3 regions of the Bradyrhizobium sp. IC3195 genome follow, and region 3 is predicted to be linked to each of the others. Evidence: riboswitches for the same ligand, from Rfam matches in the RefSeq annotation. Region 3 holds a riboswitch; each other region holds the start of a gene.

Region 1 (5,513 bases), on a different contig from region 3:
ATCCAGCCGTGCCGCTCGCGCGCCTCTTGCCGCAACGCGACGATGCGCGGGCCGACCTCGGCCAGCGCGCCGGACATGATGATCTGATCGGGCATGCCGAGATAGGCACCCCACCAGATCTGCAGGCCTTCTGGATCCAGCGATTGGAACGCCGTGCCGCCATCGAGCATCACGACGACGGTATCGACGCCCTGCGGCCAGCCGCCTTCGCGCAAGCGCCGCCCCGTCGTGACCAGGAACGGCTCGCCGATGTCGTTGAGCGGCAGCGCATGCGCCGCGCACAGCGCCTGGATCGAGGTGATCCCAGGCACGACTTCGATTGTCGGCAATGGATCGAGCCGCCGCGCAATGCGCAGCGAAGAATCATAGAGCGAAGGATCGCCCCAGATCAGCAACGCGACCTTGCCGTCATCTTCGAGATGCCCAGCGATCGTCTGCGACCAGGTCGCGGCCACCGCATCGTGCCAATCGTCGACGCCCTTGCGGTAGTCCGACTCGGTCGCATCGCGCACGGGAAGGTCAAACTCGGCAATGCGCGTCGCTTTGTTGGTGAGCACACCGGCGCAGATCGTTCGCCTGAGATCGGCGAGATCGGATTTCGCAGTCCCCTTGCGCGGGATCAGGATGAGATCGGCGGCGTTGATGGCGTCAACGGCGGCGCGCGTGAGCTGCGCGGGATCGCCGCAACCGATGCCGATCAGAGAGAGCGTGAGCATCGCGAGCGCGATGGGCGGCCACACCGGCCGCCCATCGCTGATCTCTTACGCCGCGTTGTGCAGGCGCGGGGTGACGAGGCCGGGCGCGGTGACGCCGCGCAGCGACTTCGCCAGCGCCAGCACCGCGAGATCGGCGAGCGGTTCGATCACGATCACCAGCGCATAAGCGGCAGCGAACGTCCCGACGCTGGCGAGATTGCTGATCGCAAAGCCGGAGCCATAGAGCGCCCAGAACGCCACCCATGCGATCACGCCGGCCTGGTAGGTCGTCGAAAGCGCCAGCGCCTGACCGTACTTCAAATCGACATAGGCGGTGTTGCGGGCAATGATCCGCTTGGCGATCGCCTGGATCGCGAACAGCGGCACCAGAAGCGTGGTGACGTTCATGCCGTATTGCGGCAGATCGACTGGCTCCAGCAGCATGCCCTGAAGCAGCAGGCCAAATGCAAGGCCGAAGGCGGCGGGCGCAGCACCAAAGAGCAGGAACAAGGTCGAGCCGAGGATGAAGTGCACCTCTGATACCCCAACCGGAAAGTGCGGCAGGATTTCGAAGAAGACGAAGACGAGAGCGGTGGTGGCCAGTGTCCGCGCCGCGAACGAGCCGGCGCCCTGCTCGCGCACGGTCTCGACCGCGAGCTTCAAGGCAACGCCGCCTGCGGCGATGCCGGTTGCGTAACTCAACACGAGCTTGGCGCCCGTCACGATCCCGGGTTCGATATGCATGGCTCAATTCCTTTCCGCCGTCACACCCGACGGCCTTGGCCTCAAAACGTGCACGGCCGGTCTCCTGGCTCGCGGTTCACTGGGTTCTCCGGCCTTCCCGGACCTTGCGGTCCAGTGGCGGTTCGGAGGCCCTCACCGCTTACAGTCGCGGGGGCGGCTGGGGTTTTGGGCGCCGCAACTGGGTCCGCCCATCCCCATTCCCGATTATGCTCCGGCGCTTTGCGCCGCGTCGAGCACCATGCCGCTCTTGTGTGCCCCTTTCGTATCGCGGGCGTCAAGGGGCGAACCGCTGCCGGAGCCGTCATGCCGGATATTCTCCCGCCAGCGCGCCGAACAGGATGACGGCCGCAGTGGAAGCGGCGCCGCCGCGCCCAAGCTGCTCGGCGAGCTCGGCAATCGTGGTGCGGACCAGCCGTTCGTCGGGACGCCCGAGAGATTCGGCGAACAGCGCCGGAGTGCTGGGAGCGAGGCCGTGCGCGATCAATTTTGCGGCAAGCGCCGGAAAGGTGCGCCGGCCCATATAGACCACGGTCGTGGCCTCGGGGTCGGCCAGTGCCGCCCAATTCAGATTGGGCGGCAGCTCGCCCGTGACGTCAGCGCCGGTGATGAACTGCACCCGGCGGGAGGTATACCGGCGGGTCAGGGGAATGCCGGCCTGGGCGGCGGCGACACAGGCGGAGGTGACGCCGGGAACGATCTCGTAGCCGATGCCGGCCTCGCGCAGCGTCTCGATTTCCTCCTCCAGCCGGCCGAAAATGCCGGCATCGCCGGACTTGAGCCGCACCACGCGCGCGCCGGTTGCGGCATAGTCGACCAGGAGACGGTTGACGTGGTGCTGCTTGGTCGAAGGACGCCCGGCCCGCTTTCCCACCGCGACGAGATTGGCGCCGGGCCGTGCGAGATCGAGGATCGCGCCGGAGGCAAGATCGTCATAAAGCACGACGTCGGCCTCGCGCAGCCGCGTGGCGCCCTTCACCGTGAGGAGCTCGGGATCGCCCGGACCGGCGGAAACGAAAGAGACAAAACCGCTCACCGGTCCTCCGCGATCAGATGGAAGAACGTGCCGGTGGCATGGCCACGGCGCGAGCCGGTTTCGGCAATGGCCGCGCCGGTGGCATCGTGCACGACCGCGAGCGGCGTATCGGGCTGGGCGAGGATGGTCGAATAGTGGAACTCGTGGCCGCGCAGGCGCGCGCCAGGCTGATGCCCCGGCATCGGCGCAGCCAGTTCAGCAAGACGATAGCCGAGATGCATGCGGCGCTTGGCAAAGCTGGTCTCGAGGCCAAGCAGCCCCGCCATCTCATGGCTGATACCGTCGGCGTCGGTCAGGCCTGCGCCCAGCACCATATAGCCTCCGCATTCGCCATGCACCGGCCGCGTCTCGGCGAAAGCGCGCAAGCCGCTGCGAAAGCGCGCATTGGCCGCGATCTTTCCTGCATGAAGCTCGGGATAGCCGCCGGGCAGCCAACACACGTTGGCGCTCGCATCGGGCGCTTCATCGGCCAGCGGCGAGAACGGCACGATCTCGGCGCCCGCGGCGCGCCAAGCTTCCAGCATATGCGGATAGACGAAGGAGAACGCCGCATCGCGCGCCAGCGCGATGCGCTGGCCGGGCGGCGTCACGTTCAAGCCGTTCGCCGCAGCTTGCGGCGACCATTGGCCTGCCGAGTGGAGCACCGCATCGAGATCGACGTGCTCGGCGACAAAGCGCGCGGCCTCGTCGATCAGCTTGCCGATCTCGGCCTGCTCCTCGGCCTGCACGAGACCGAGATGCCGCTTCGGCAGGCTGATCTCGGCATGGCGCGGCAGCGCGCCGAACACTTTGATACCGGCCTCGTTCAGCGCGCGCCGCACCAGATCCTCATGGCGGGGGCTGGCGACGCGATTGAGCACGACGCCGCCAAGGCGCACGCCGGCGCGGTAATCGCGAAGGCCGGCGGCGATCGCTGCCGCAGTCTGCGCCTGGCCGGAGGGATCGATCACCAGAACCACCGGCCAGCCCAGCATCTCCGCGATATCAGCGGTCGCTCCGGTGCCGGAGACACCGCGCGCGGCGACACCGTCGAACAGGCCCATCGATCCCTCGGCGAGAACGACATCTGCATTGCCGCCACGGCTGACGAGATGCGCGATGGTGCCGCGATCCATCGCCCAGCTGTCGACGTTGACCGAGGCGCGTCCCGTGGCTGCGGCGTGGAAGGCGGGATCGATATAGTCGGGGCCGCTCTTGAAGCACTGCACGTTCAGGCCGCGCTTGCGCCAGGCGCGGGCGAGCGCCAGCGTCAGCGTGGTCTTGCCGACGCCGGAGGCCGGCGCGGAGATGACAAGGCTCGCCGGCATCACGACGCCTCCGGAAAGCGCGGCTCGGCACCGACCGGCCGGTAGCGGCGGTCGTAGTCGGCGGCATAGAGGCGGCTCTCGTCAAAATCGGCAGCGCCAAGCGTCTTGCCGACCAGGATCAGCGCCGTGCGCTCCATCTCGCCACCCACGAACGCACCGAGCGTTGCAAGCGTCGCGCGCACGATGCGCTGCTCCGGCCAGCTCGCGCGCCAGACGATCGCGACCGGGCAATCCGCGCCGTAGTGCGGCGTCAGCTCGGCGACGACCTGGTCGAGCAGATGGATCGACAGGTGGATCGCGAGCACCGCGCCGGTCGCGGCGAACGCGGCGAGCTTCTCGCCCTCGGGCATCGCGCTGGCACGGCCCGGCGTGCGCGTCAGCACGACCGTCTGAGCAAGACCGGGCAGCGTCAGCTCGGCCTCCAGCGCGGCCGCGGCAGCCGAGAACGAGGGAACGCCGGGTGTCACCGAGTAGGGAATCCCGAGCGCACGCAAACGGCGGAGCTGCTCGCCCATCGCCGACCAGATTGAGAGATCACCGGAATGCAGCCGCGCGACATCCAGGCCTGCCGCATGCGCGCCTGCGATCTCGGCGATGATCTCGTCGAGCGACATTGGCGCGGTGTTGACGATACGTGCGCCGGGCGGGCAATGCGCCAGCACGCCCTCCGGCACCAGCGAGCCGGCATAGAGACAAACCGGACTGGCCGCGATCAGATCGCGGCCGCGCAACGTCAGCAGATCGGGTGCGCCCGGCCCTGCGCCGATGAAATGCACCGTCATGGGCCGTCTCCTTCGGCAATCGCGGCGGTCGCGGTGCGATCCTGCGAGACAACCCGTGCTGCAATCAACCGCGCGCGCGGACCGGCGACCGCGAGCGCAGCAGCCTCGGCTACAGATCCGGTGCCAAATTTCTCCGCGACGAGCTTCGATTGCGTGGGCGTGTCGATGCCGGCCAGTGTCGCGGCCGGAACGGCCCTGATCGGCACGCCGCATTCACGTGCGAGTTGCTTCAGCGCCTCGATGTCGGCCTTATCGCTGACGGTTGCCATCGCCGCAAGCCCTTCCGCACCGCCCGCAGCGAGCAGCGCTTCACGCAGCGAAGCCAGCGTCACATCGCGCTTGAAGCCGAGTCCGGCGACCTTCATCGAACCACACTCCACTGCACCACGGGGCGTGCTGCCTCCCAAGACCGATAGCGGCCGAGCGGGGCGGCATGCGAAATTTCGGCCCGCATCAGTTCGCCGCCGTGACGCTGATGCAGCTCGCCGAGCAGCGCTTCCGTCTCCAGCGTGACCGAATGTGCGACGAGCCGTGCTCCAGGCGAAAGCCGCGTCCAGATCGCATCAAATAACACTTCGTCGAGACCACCGCCAATGAAGACGGCATCCGCCGCTTCCAACCCGGCAAGAGCTTCCGGTGCCCTGCCCGTGACGACTGTGATCCGATGTGCCAAACCGAAGGCGGCTGCATTCTTGCGGATGTTCGCGGCGCGATCCTCGCGCGCTTCGACTGCACTCGCCGTCCCACCACACAGCGCCCACTCCACGGAGATCGAGCCTGAACCTGCGCCGATATCCCACAACCGTTCGCCGGGCCGCGGCGCCAACGCCGAGAGCGCGAGCGCACGTACCGGCCGCTTGGTGATCTGGCCGTCATGCATGAAGAGGTCGTCCGATAATCCCGAACTGCGGGGCATCCCCTGTCCGCCCTTCGCCTCGACGGCGACGGTGAC
Region 2 (5,513 bases), on a different contig from region 3:
GCGGTGGCGCGCGCCGAGGCCGGCCGGCCTGATCTCTTGATCTTCGGCGAGATGGGGATCGGCAACACCACGACCTCAGCAGCGATTGCTGCGAGCCTGCTCGGTGTGAGTGCCGACGAGATCGCGGGCAGCGGCACCGGCGTCGATGCGTTGGGCCGCGCGCACAAGGTGCGGGTGATCGATGCGGCGATCGCGCATCACGGCGTTGCGGGGGCGTCACCCGAAAAAATCCTGTGCGCCGTAGGCGGCCTCGAGATCGCGGCGATCTCGGGGGCGATCATTGCGGCTGCGCAACGCCGCATTCCCGTGTTGCTCGACGGCTTCATCGTCTCGGTGGCGGCGCTGGCAGCAGTGCGCCTCAACCCGTCCTGCCAGCCGTTCCTGTTGCCCTCGCATCAATCGGCGGAGCAGGGACATCGGCTGGTGTTGCGCGCGCTGAACGTGCAGCCGCTGATCAGCCTCGATCTCAGGCTCGGCGAGGGATCGGGTGCCGCGATCGCGCTGCCGCTGGTGCGCTCGGCCTGCGCACTTCACAACGGCATGGCGACGTTCGCGCAGGCCAACGTGCCGGATCGGCCTAGCTGATGCGTTGATTGACCGAGACGACACGCCAGCCGCCCGCGAGCCGGTCGATCCGGCTCAGCGACAGCGGATCTATCACGAAGCGCAGCGCGGCGTCCGGTGTGAGATCGAGCGCGATGCAGAGCGTGGCACGAATGGTGCCGGAATGAACGACCAGCGCCGCGGAGCCTGCGCCAATCTGCGCCAGGCCCAGGCGGACGCGGGCGACCTGATCCGCAAAGCTCTCGCCGTTCGGCGGCCGTCCGTGCGCCGGATCGCGCCAGACCTGCGCGTAGGCCTCGCCGCCGGTCGCGGCGAGCTCGTCATGCCGATGGCCGGTCCAGTCGCCGAAATCCTGCTCGCGAAACTCGCTGATCAGCTCCGGTTCGAGCCCCAGCGCGCGCGCCGTCTCGACCGTGCGCCGCGACGGGCTGGCATAGCCGGCGAGATCCGCGGGCAAGAGGCGCCTCAGGGCCGCCAATGCCGCGTGATCGCCGAGGTCGGCCCGCGCATCGGCCGCATGGATCGTCCCGGGCATGCCCACGACGGCCGCATGCCTGATCAACCAGAGGAAGGTCTCGCCTTCCATGCTCATCTCCAGGGAAAGTTGGTTGCTGTGGCCATAACGCCGCAACTGGCACATTGACTCTGTCTTGGCGGTAATCCTAGATGCTCGCGACGGTTTTCCCGAGAGGGAATGAAAAGGGAATGCGGTGCGGGGAAAATTGTCCCCAATGCCGCGGCTGCCCCCGCAACTGTAAGCGGTGAATCCTTCGTCACGAGCCACTGGGTCCTCGGTCCCGGGAAGGCGACGAAGCGGTCACGACCCGCGAGCCAGGAGACCTGCCGTCAGCCGTGGTCACACGCGAAGATGTCGGTCGGGGAGTACAGACATTCGGCTTCATCGGACGGCTGCAAGGCCAAAGGTGAGACCTCGTTCGCTGTGACGTGCCACTGACGTCATACCGAGGTTTTGACCTGTGTCTTCCATCCGTATCGCACGACCGCGCCGCGTCCTGCTTGCCTCCGCCGCGTTCACGTCCTTTGCCGCTCTTGGTCTGCCGGCCGCTCTGGCGCAGCAGGCCCGAGAGTCGCTGCCACCCGTCGAGGTGTCGCCCGCCCAGGCCCGCAAGCCGGCCAAACCGGCAGCAGGAACGGCGCAGGGCGCGCGCCGCGCGGCAGCGCGCAGGCCGGCGGCTGTATCCGCAGCGCCAAGACCCGTCACGCCGGATTCAACGCCGCAAACGCCGCTCAACTCCAACGCCGTTGCCGAAAGCGCCTCGCGGCTCGGCTTGACGGTGCGGCAGACGCCCGCGACCGTCGAGGTTGTCTCCGCCGAAACCATGCGCGAGCAGGGCCATCGCACCGTGTCCGAGGTGGCGCAGGGCGCCGCCGGCGTCACCTCGGGCGACAACCCGGCCGAACCTTCGGCCTTCTCGATGCGCGGCTTCACCAACAGCCAGATCAACACGCTCTACAACGGCATCAAGATCGGTCCGCAGAACATGACCTCGCGGATCGTGGACACCGCCAACCTTGAGGCCGTGGAATTCCTCAAGGGCCCGGCCTCGCTGATTTCGGGCGAGGGCGCCGCGGGCGGCGCGATCAACTTCGTCACCAAGCAGCCGCACACCGGAGCTGTCCGTAACGAGGCCGATTTCTCCTGGGACTCGCTGAACTCGTTCCGTGCCCATTACGGCTCCGGCGGCAGCACCAATGTGCAGGGCCTGGACTATCGCTTCGACATCAGCCGTTCCGCCCTCAACGGCTTTGCCGATGACACCAATGTCAAGACGTTCGGCACGTCCGGCCAGCTCAACTACCGTGTTTCCGACAGCCTCAGGATCTGGGGTGCGGTCGAATATCGCGAAGACCGCTCGAAGGCCTATTGGGGCGCGCCGCTGGTGCCGGTGGCCTTCAGCGGTTCGCATGCGACGACGGGGATCGTCTCCGGCAATTACGTCTCGAATTACAACGGAACCAATCTCGGTGCCGTCACCATCGACGACCGCACCTTCAACACCAATTACAACGTTCTCGATAACCGCAACGTGGCGCAGGAAGTGTGGCTGCGTGGCGGCTTCGAGCTGAAGCTCGCGCCTGACCTCACGCTGAAAAGTCAGGCCTATGGCTATGGCGCGGAACGGACCTGGTTCAATAACGAGATCGAGGCGTTCAATTCCACCACGAACCTGGTCGATCGCGAGCGTTTCTATGTCGCCCACAGTCAGCGACTGGTCGGCAACATCACCGACCTGATCTGGGATACAAATATTGCGGGCTTCGACAACCGGCTGGTCACGACGCTGTCGTCGAGCTATCTCGATTTCGTCAGGCCCGGCGCGGCAAACTTTCCCGGCGATTCCGTCTCGCTGGTCGACCCCAACCGCGGTTTCTACGGCCTGCTCACGACGCAGCAGCAGACCGCGCGCATAGACAACGAGGCGCTGTCATTCGAGGACAGGCTCAAGCTGACGCGCAGCTTCGCGCTGATCGGCGGCCTTCGTGTCGAGCACATCGGGCTCGACCGCAACTCGACCGACAAGAACGGTGTGGAGAAGGTGGGCTTCCCATTCAGGAAAGACTGGGCGCCGGTGACGGGCCGCATCGGCTACACCTGGGAGGCCGTTCCCGGCCTGACCTTCTTCAGCCAATACGCCACCGGCGCCGACGTCGCAGCCAACAACATCTTCCTGCTCTCGCCCACCCAGCCGCTCGACCTGACCACCGCGCGCACCTATGAGACCGGTGTCAAGCACCTGTTCTGGGACAATCGGGCGGAGTGGTCGTTCTCGGCCTATGACATCCTGCGCAAGAACGTCTATGCGGCCGCCGGCGGCATGCAACTCAACATCGCCGGACGACAGGAGTCGAAAGGCGTCGAGCTTGCCGCCTCGATACGCCCGATCGAGCCGCTGCGGCTGTGGGGCAACATCGCCTATGTCGATGCGCGCTATGCCGACTACAATTTTGCCGGCGGCTCGTTCTCCGGCAACACGCCGCCAAACGTGCCGCGTATCGTCGCCAATGCCGGCGCGTCGTATCGCTTCTTCACACCATGGCCGGTGGAGCTTGGCATCACCGGCCGTCATGTCGGCGACCGCTACAACACCGACGCCAACGTCGTGACGATGAAGGCTTACACTGTGGCCGACGTCTACGCCTTCGTCGACATCCCCAAGACGGCGTTCAATGCGGTCGACCAGGCCCGCCTGACCTTCCGTGTCCGCAACATCACTGATAAGCGCTACGCGATCTGGGGCGATCCGTTCTATCCGGACCAGATCCTCCTGGGCGCGCCGCGCACCTATGAAATATCGGCCGCGTTCAAATGGTGAGGCCTTGAGCGCATGATGAGCGCGATCGTCCTCACGCATCGCTGGCTCGGCATCGCGTTCTGTCTGCTGTTCGCGATGTGGTTCGCGAGCGGGATCGTCATGCACTTCGTCCCGTTTCCGTCGCTGACGGAAGCGGAGCGATTTGCCGGACTTGTGCCGGTCGATCGCGACGGGACGAGGATCTCGGTCGCGGACGCCGTTGCGGCGAGCGGGATTGCCGATGGCAGGCGTGTTCGGCTGATCCAGCGGAGCGATGGACCGGTCTACGTCGTCTCGGGCTCCATAGGTTCGCGAGCGGTTCGCGCCTCCGATGGAGGAGACGCGTCGGTGACATCAGCCGATGTCGCGCTCACCATCGTGCAAGCTTATTCACGTCAGCGCGGGCTTGAGGCGGTGCGCGCTGCGATCGTCGCGCGGTCGGATTACGATCAATGGAGCGTGCCGAACGGTTTTGATCGCCATCGCCCCTTGTTTCGCGCCGCTCTCGGCGATGCCCCTGGAACGGAGGTCTACGTTTCGTCGCTGACCGGCGAAGTCGTCCTGGATACGACGCGCAGCGAGCGCGCGTGGAACTGGGCCGGCAGCGTGCTGCACTGGATCTATCCGACAATTCTGCGCAGCAGCTGGGCGCTGTGGGATGGCGTGGTCTGGACGCTGTCGCTGCTGGCCCTAATCGCGGCATTGCTTGGTGCGGTGCTCGGAATGGTGCGTGTGAAGATACGGGGACGCCAGCTCTCGTCGCCCTATCGTGGCTGGCACGCCCTGCATCACATCATCGGTCTCGTCGCGACCGTGTTTGTGCTGACCTGGATCTTCAGCGGCTGGCTGTCGATGGATCACGGCCGCCTGTTCTCGCGCGGGCAACTGACTCCGACAGAGGCCGGCGTGGTCGATGCCGCCCCGGATTGGCGAGACGCGTCGTCGCTCGATCCGCAGCCAATATCGCCGTTGGCCCGCGTGGTCGAATGGTTCGCCTTCAACGGCCATGTCTATCGGCGCGACCGGGTTGGTCTCGGCCGTCAGGCGTTGATCAGGGCAGGGGACGCGCCGCGCGATGGACCGGCGTCATACCTGGATAGGCAGGAGATCGGCGACCTGACGGCGCGCCTTGGCACCGGCTGTGCCGCACCGTTCCTGCTCGCCGGCAACGACGACTATCCGGCGCAATCCGCACTTCCGGGGGCCCCCGTCTACCGGACGACCTGCGGCGATCTCTGGTTCGATGTCGATGCTGCCGATGGCAAGCTGCTGCAAAGACTGGACCCGTCGCGCCGCGCCTATCGCTGGCTTTACAGTGCGCTGCACACGCTTGATTTCCCGATTCTGCTGGCTCATGCGCGGCTGCGTGACGCTCTCATTGTCGGGCTCTGTACGCTCGGGCTGATGTTCTCCATCACCGGCATCGTCATCGGTTGGCGGCGCTTGCGGGCATGGCTGGCGAGCGCATAGCCAGTCGCGAAATCTCCGTACCCGGCGCGACCCGTTCGGCGCGCCGGGTTATCCACCAGCGGCCGGTGATGTCCTCGCTTACTGACCGTACAATAAAGAGAGGCTGAGCCGACCTGCGTGCATAGCTCTTGGTCAGTGCTGTCTCCCGCACCGCCGACCGATCGC
Region 3 (5,513 bases):
GTGGTTCAAAGGAATCTGGCTGATCTGGTTATGACGCAGCGCCACGGCGAAGATCGCGGCGAACTCAAGCGTGCTGCCGTGGTCGAACGCCAGCCGCTTAGTGGCTGGCTGCGCCGATTTCCCGGACCCGTGCCTCCACCTGCATCACCGTCGGCTTTTCGGCCGTCGGAGAATGATGAGGCAAAAAATAGTTTTGTCGACCGTCGTAGTTAACCCGGCCCTCGCTTAGGGAGACACAGGTCATCGATTACAATCGTTCCGGTCGGCCGCACTGGCCACCTCGGACGAAAGGCCGACGAGCGGTCGAAGCGGCGCTCGTGCGAGGGTGGGACATAACGTCGACGACGTGATGGCTTGCGTCATCGTCGCTGCCGATCTCTGCGCCCGATCAGCCTGCCGAACCCCCGCTGGCGCGGATCAATTGGGAGCGCCTCGGAGAGCGGATGCAAAATCTCCAGAGGTGGATCGGCAGCGCTGAAGCGGAACTCTTGTGCTAGGACAGAAACGCGGCTGTCATCCGAGCCGCATTGCCAGCGTCTGCTCGTAGTAGATCACCTCCGCGAAGCCACGGCCGAGGAAGACCGTCAGTGGGTCGGCGACGAAATCAAGCGCGAAGGGGGATGAAGAACAAATCGGTTTGCCTGATCCGACCGGGCTGCAATGAAGATGCCCCCCTTTGACAGGGTTGCCCTCTTTACAACTTCCGATTGCGTGATAGTAATCCCCTCTAGCCCTACGAGGGGGGCGGCCGTGGCGATCATCGAGAACATTCGTCTGCTCAAGGGCGTAGCCGTGTTGCGCTGATTTACTTCATGAGACCCACCTCACCGACCTGCGGAAATACTGTAAACCCTAGCCGCCATCAGCAATGGAGCGCATGTACCGGCTTAACCCAACAAACCATCTGTGTGTCCGGTTTTGTCGCGCTGCAATCAAGACGCCACGATGAGGAGGTCCGGTTCTATGCCTTTGTCATGCTGGCGGGTGACGGCGACGACTACCGGCGCCTGCCGCTGTCAATGCCGCTAGCATGAATAAAATGGGCTAGATACGGCCGAAAGTCGCCCACACCCCGTCTTCGCCGTCCCAGCTGCCGCGGCTCGCCGCCTTGGAGTACTCCGTGGCGCGCTGCTCGAAGAAATTGGCGTGCTCGACGCCATTGAGAATCTCGACGAGCCACGGCAGCGGATGCGCCTTGAGCTGGGTGAACCCGCCCTCCTTCGCCTCGAAGAAGCCGAAGACCGGGGCAATCCGGAGTTGGGCCAGTCGCCAGTCGGCGACGTAGCGGACGTAGGCGTGGATATGCTCAGGCAGCATGCCCTCGATCTTGCCAAGACCGAAGGCGAGCTCGACGAAGTTCTCCTCCAGCTTCACCATGGTCTTGGCGACGTCGACAATGTCGTCGCGGACGGAGCGCGTCACCGCGCCGGTTTCGCGGTGCCATTCGTGAAATAGCTTGATGATGCCCTCGCAGTGGAGACTCTCGTCGCGCACTGACCAGCTTACGATCTGTCCCATGCCGTTCATCTTGTTGTGGCGTGGGAAGTTCAGCAGCATGGCGAAGCTGGCGAACAAGGCCATGCCTTCGGTGAAGGCGCCGAACATCGCCAGGGTACGGGCGACATCCGCCACGCTGTCGACGCCGAACTCGTGCATGTAGTCCGCCTTGGCGCGCATCTGCGCATAGCCGCGGAATGCCTCGAACTCGGTCTTAGGCATACCGAGCGTCTTGAGCAGCAGGGCATAGGCGTCGATATGAACCGTCTCCATGTTAGTGAAAGCGGCCATCATCATCTGGACGGTGAGTGGCTGGAAGAGCGGAATGTACCGCTTGAAATAATTGTCGCCGACCTCGATGTCCGACTGAGTGAAGAAACGGAAGATCTGGGTGAGCAGCGCGCGCTCGCTGTCGGTGACGCGGTCCGAAGCCCAGTCGTTGAGGTCGGCGCCGAGCGGCACCTCCTCGCCCATCCAGTGGGTCTGCTGCTGGCGCTTCCAGAACTCGTAAGCCCAGGCATAGCGATCGACGTCGTAGCTGCCGGTCGAGTCAAGGAGGCCGACGCGTCCCTTGCCGATCAACGTGCGCGGATCGGCGCGCGACAGATCGATCACTGACATGCGAGGCACTCCTCATAGTCGGTGCGCTGCCGCGCCGGCTGCTGCGTCGGCGTTGCATCCCCGGCAATCTTGCCGGCGAACGCCGCGCGCGAGATCGACTTTGATCGACAGTAGTAGAGGCTCTTCACCCCACGCTTCCACGCCGTCCAGTGCAGCATGTGGAGGTCCCACTTATCGACGTCGGCCGGCAGATAGAGGTTGATCGACTGGCTCTGGCAAATCAACGCGGCGCGGTCGGCGGCAAGCTCGACGATCCAGCGCTGGTCGATCTCGAAGGCGGTGCGAAAGATCGCTTTCTCGTGCTCCGACAGGACGTCGAGATGGGCGACCGATCCGTCGTGCGCGATGATCGACTCCCAGGTCGCCGAGGTGTCGGCGCCTTTCGCGGCCAGCACCTTAGCGAGGTGCGGATTGCGCACCGAGATGGCGCCGGATAGCGTCTTGTGGGTGTAGATGTTGGCCGGGATCGGCTCAGTGCAGGCGCTGGTGCCGCCGCAGATGATGCTGATCGAGGCGGTCGGCGCGATTGCGATCTTGGGGCTGAAGCGCGCCATCACGCCGCGTTCCAGGGCATCCGGGCACGGGCCACGCTCGCGAGCGAGCGCCACGGATGCCGCATCGGCATCGCGACGAAGTTTTCGGAACATGTTCAGATTGAATGACTTGGCCAGGGTACCCTCCATTGGAATGCCCTTGGCCTGGAGAAACGAGTGGAAGCCCATGACGCCGAGGCCAACGGAGCGCTCGCGCAGGGCGGCGTAGCGGGCACGCTTCATTCCGTCCGGCGCCACCGTGATGAAGTGCGTGAGCACGTTGTCTAGGAAGCGCATGACGTCCTCGATGAAGCCGGGCTCCTCATTCCACTGGTCCCAGGTCTCGAGGTTGAGCGACGACAGGCAGCACACCGCGGTGCGCTCCTCGCCGCGATGATCGATGCCGGTCGACACGGTAATCTCGCTGCACAGGTTGGAGGTCGAGACCTTGAGGCCGAGCTCGCGCTGGTGCTTGGGGAGCGCACGGTTCACGGTGTCGATGAACAAGAGATAAGGCTCGCCGGTCTGCAGCCGGTTCTCAAGGATGCGTTGCCACAGCTGGCGGGCATCGATCTCGCGGACAACCTCGTTAGTCTTCGGGCTGCGCAGAGCGAATGCGGTGCCGGCGCCCACGGCACACATGAACTCGTCGGTGACGTTGATGCTGTGATGTAGGTTGAGGCTCTTGCGGTTGAAGTCACCAGACGCCTTGCGGATCTCGAGGAACTCCTCGATCTCGGGATGGTGGATATCGAGATAGACCGCCGCCGAGCCGCGCCGCAACGAGCCCTGGCTGATCGCCAGCGTGAGGCCGTCCGTGACGTGGATGAACGGGATGATGCCCGAGGTGACGCCGCCCCTCGCCTTCTCGCCGATTGAGCGAACATTACCCCAGTAGGTGCCGATGCCGCCGCCATTGGAAGCAAGCCAGACGTTCTCGTTCCAGGTGCCGACGATGCCTTCGAGCGAGTCCGACACTGAGTTAAGGAAGCACGAGATCGGAAGGCCGCGCGTCGTGCCGCCGTTGGAGAGCACCGGTGTGGCCGGCATGAACCACAGCCGAGACATCGCATCATATAGACGTTGGGCATGCGCAACATTGTCCGCGAAGGCGCAAGACACTCGGGCGAACATGTCCTGGAGGCCTTCGCCGGCGAGCAGATAGCGGTCGGTCAGCGTCAGCCTACCAAACGAGGTCAGCAGGTCGTCGCGCGACCGATCGAGCGAAAGGTCAGACGGAGTTGGCGATCGCGCGGGGGGCCTCGGCAGGGGAGCCGGCAATGCTGGGGGCTGCACAAGACACAGTTCAGGTGTGGTAGGCTTTGCCTGCGCTGAGGGCTGCCGCACACTCGGCAGCTCAATGAGATGACCATACTGATCGAAATCGTAAGACGCCGACATCGGCAACCCCGTGATATTTGGGGGCTGGGACCGTGCGGACGACTTGCGAGGAGACCCGGCCAATGTCCCCGGCTGCAAGCGACCCACCGGGCACCCCGCCCGAGGACATGGGTTCTGTCGCGGTAGGTTTCCTGGCTCGCGGGTCTTCCCAGCGCTGTCGCGCTAATGCCTCGGAATAGCCGCTGCCGGCACAATGGGTTCCCCTTAACTCCGTGCCACCATATATGCGAATTGAAAACCACGACGACACCACATATAGAAGCCGTTGCCCAGACTCGTCAAGACGGCACAGTCAAGTTAACCAGTTGGAGCAGCCCCGAGGTCGAGGTTCGAAATTCGCCGAGCGCCTGTCCTGAGAGCCTCACTCAAAAAGCATAGATGTCTCAAGGCCTGGCCAATCGGCGAGTTAGGAGCCTCAGATGGGCGACGAGCGGCCAGGCGAGCTCGGTAGCGGCGGAACCTTCGAAGTCTTTGCAGAGATGCCGACATCTGCCGAGCCACGCAAAGGTGCGCTCGACGACCGAGCGCCTGCGATCGGCCAAGATGTGCTCAAGCCTTTGGAAGTGGCGTCGCAAATTCTCCAACAGGGGAACAGCAACCCTGGACATCCTGAATGTTGGCATCGATCGGTTCGCGGTCCGCGAATTGAGTTGGGCCGGATCGGGTTTCGGTAGCCATACGCGTCTCGCCATTCATCGCTTTCTGTGGCCCTTAGATCAAAAATTGTCTGGAGCCCGACCGCAATCGATGCAGCCGCCCGTGGCAATGTCCCACGCTTAGTGGATTTGACCCCGCCAGCTCTCACATCAGACGTGCCAACTTTGCCGAAGAGGCGATTCGTATGCTTTTCGCAGGCCGGGCGAGCCGCCTCACGTGCTCAGTTGTCTGGCCGCGAACATAAGCCGTCCTGACCGAACGCGGTCATGTCAGGTTATTGGCAATCAATCCTAACGGGATGAGCTATGCTTGAGTCTGGGTGACGAGCCGATCCGGCGGCGCGGCCTTGCTGGGTGGGAATGAAGCCGTTCGCAACATTGGCGTGAGCGGCGGCGAAGAACCGTGTTGTATCTCACCAACGACCTTGAAGCCGTGACGTTGGTAAAAGGGAATGTTTTCAGGGTTCGAGCTTTCGAGGTAGGCAACAATGCCGTTCTCATCGCATCGTTGAAGGGCGTATTTCATCAGCAACGTGCCAAGCCCTTTTCCGATCCAGTTCGGATCGACGGCAATGAGCGGCAGATACCAATGTGGCTCGTGGGGACGATGTTCGGCCATTCTCCGCCGCAAGTGTGCCATATCCTCGGTAATCTCCGGGCGCAGGGATAGCGCCATGATTGCATCCAATGCCTCCTCGTCTTGCTGCACGTTGGGAGGCAGCCACAGGGCCGCGCCACGAATCTCTCCCGCGACGTAGGCTGTGCCATGTGCAAATGCTCGGCCCCCACAGGCGTCAATGAACTG

The links. A riboswitch is a leader RNA that binds a small molecule or an ion and turns the genes downstream of it on or off. The one in region 3 is predicted to bind cobalamin.
Region 1: another riboswitch for cobalamin. It lies ahead of I6F09_RS13890 (energy-coupling factor ABC transporter permease); the one in region 3 lies ahead of I6F09_RS35820 (ribonucleoside-diphosphate reductase subunit alpha).
Region 2: another riboswitch for cobalamin. It lies ahead of I6F09_RS13910 (TonB-dependent receptor); the one in region 3 lies ahead of I6F09_RS35820 (ribonucleoside-diphosphate reductase subunit alpha).

Annotation. Positions count from the first base shown of each region.
Region 1 covers NZ_JADYVG010000005.1:261,228-266,740, reverse strand. Annotated here, with positions in the region: gene cobF (precorrin-6A synthase (deacetylating)) at 1-716, opposite strand, end outside; gene I6F09_RS13890 (energy-coupling factor ABC transporter permease) at 762-1,439, opposite strand; cobalamin riboswitch at 1,476-1,695, opposite strand; gene cobA (uroporphyrinogen-III C-methyltransferase) at 1,741-2,472, opposite strand; gene I6F09_RS13880 (cobyrinate a,c-diamide synthase) at 2,469-3,779, opposite strand; gene cobM (precorrin-4 C(11)-methyltransferase) at 3,779-4,561, opposite strand; gene I6F09_RS13870 (cobalamin biosynthesis protein) at 4,558-4,926, opposite strand; gene cbiE (precorrin-6y C5,15-methyltransferase (decarboxylating) subunit CbiE) at 4,923-5,513, opposite strand, start outside.
Region 2 covers NZ_JADYVG010000005.1:267,248-272,760, forward strand. Annotated here, with positions in the region: gene cobT (nicotinate-nucleotide--dimethylbenzimidazole phosphoribosyltransferase) at 1-585, shown strand, start outside; gene I6F09_RS13905 (histidine phosphatase family protein) at 578-1,150, opposite strand; cobalamin riboswitch at 1,224-1,427, shown strand; gene I6F09_RS13910 (TonB-dependent receptor) at 1,542-3,899, shown strand; gene I6F09_RS13915 (PepSY domain-containing protein) at 3,912-5,348, shown strand.
Region 3 covers NZ_JADYVG010000037.1:7,028-12,540, reverse strand. Annotated here, with positions in the region: gene I6F09_RS35825 (ribonucleotide-diphosphate reductase subunit beta) at 1,045-2,118, opposite strand; gene I6F09_RS35820 (ribonucleoside-diphosphate reductase subunit alpha) at 2,109-4,052, opposite strand; cobalamin riboswitch at 4,156-4,310, opposite strand; partial or broken gene I6F09_RS35815 (IS5/IS1182 family transposase) at 4,436-4,582, opposite strand; gene I6F09_RS35810 (GNAT family N-acetyltransferase) at 5,013-5,513, opposite strand, start outside.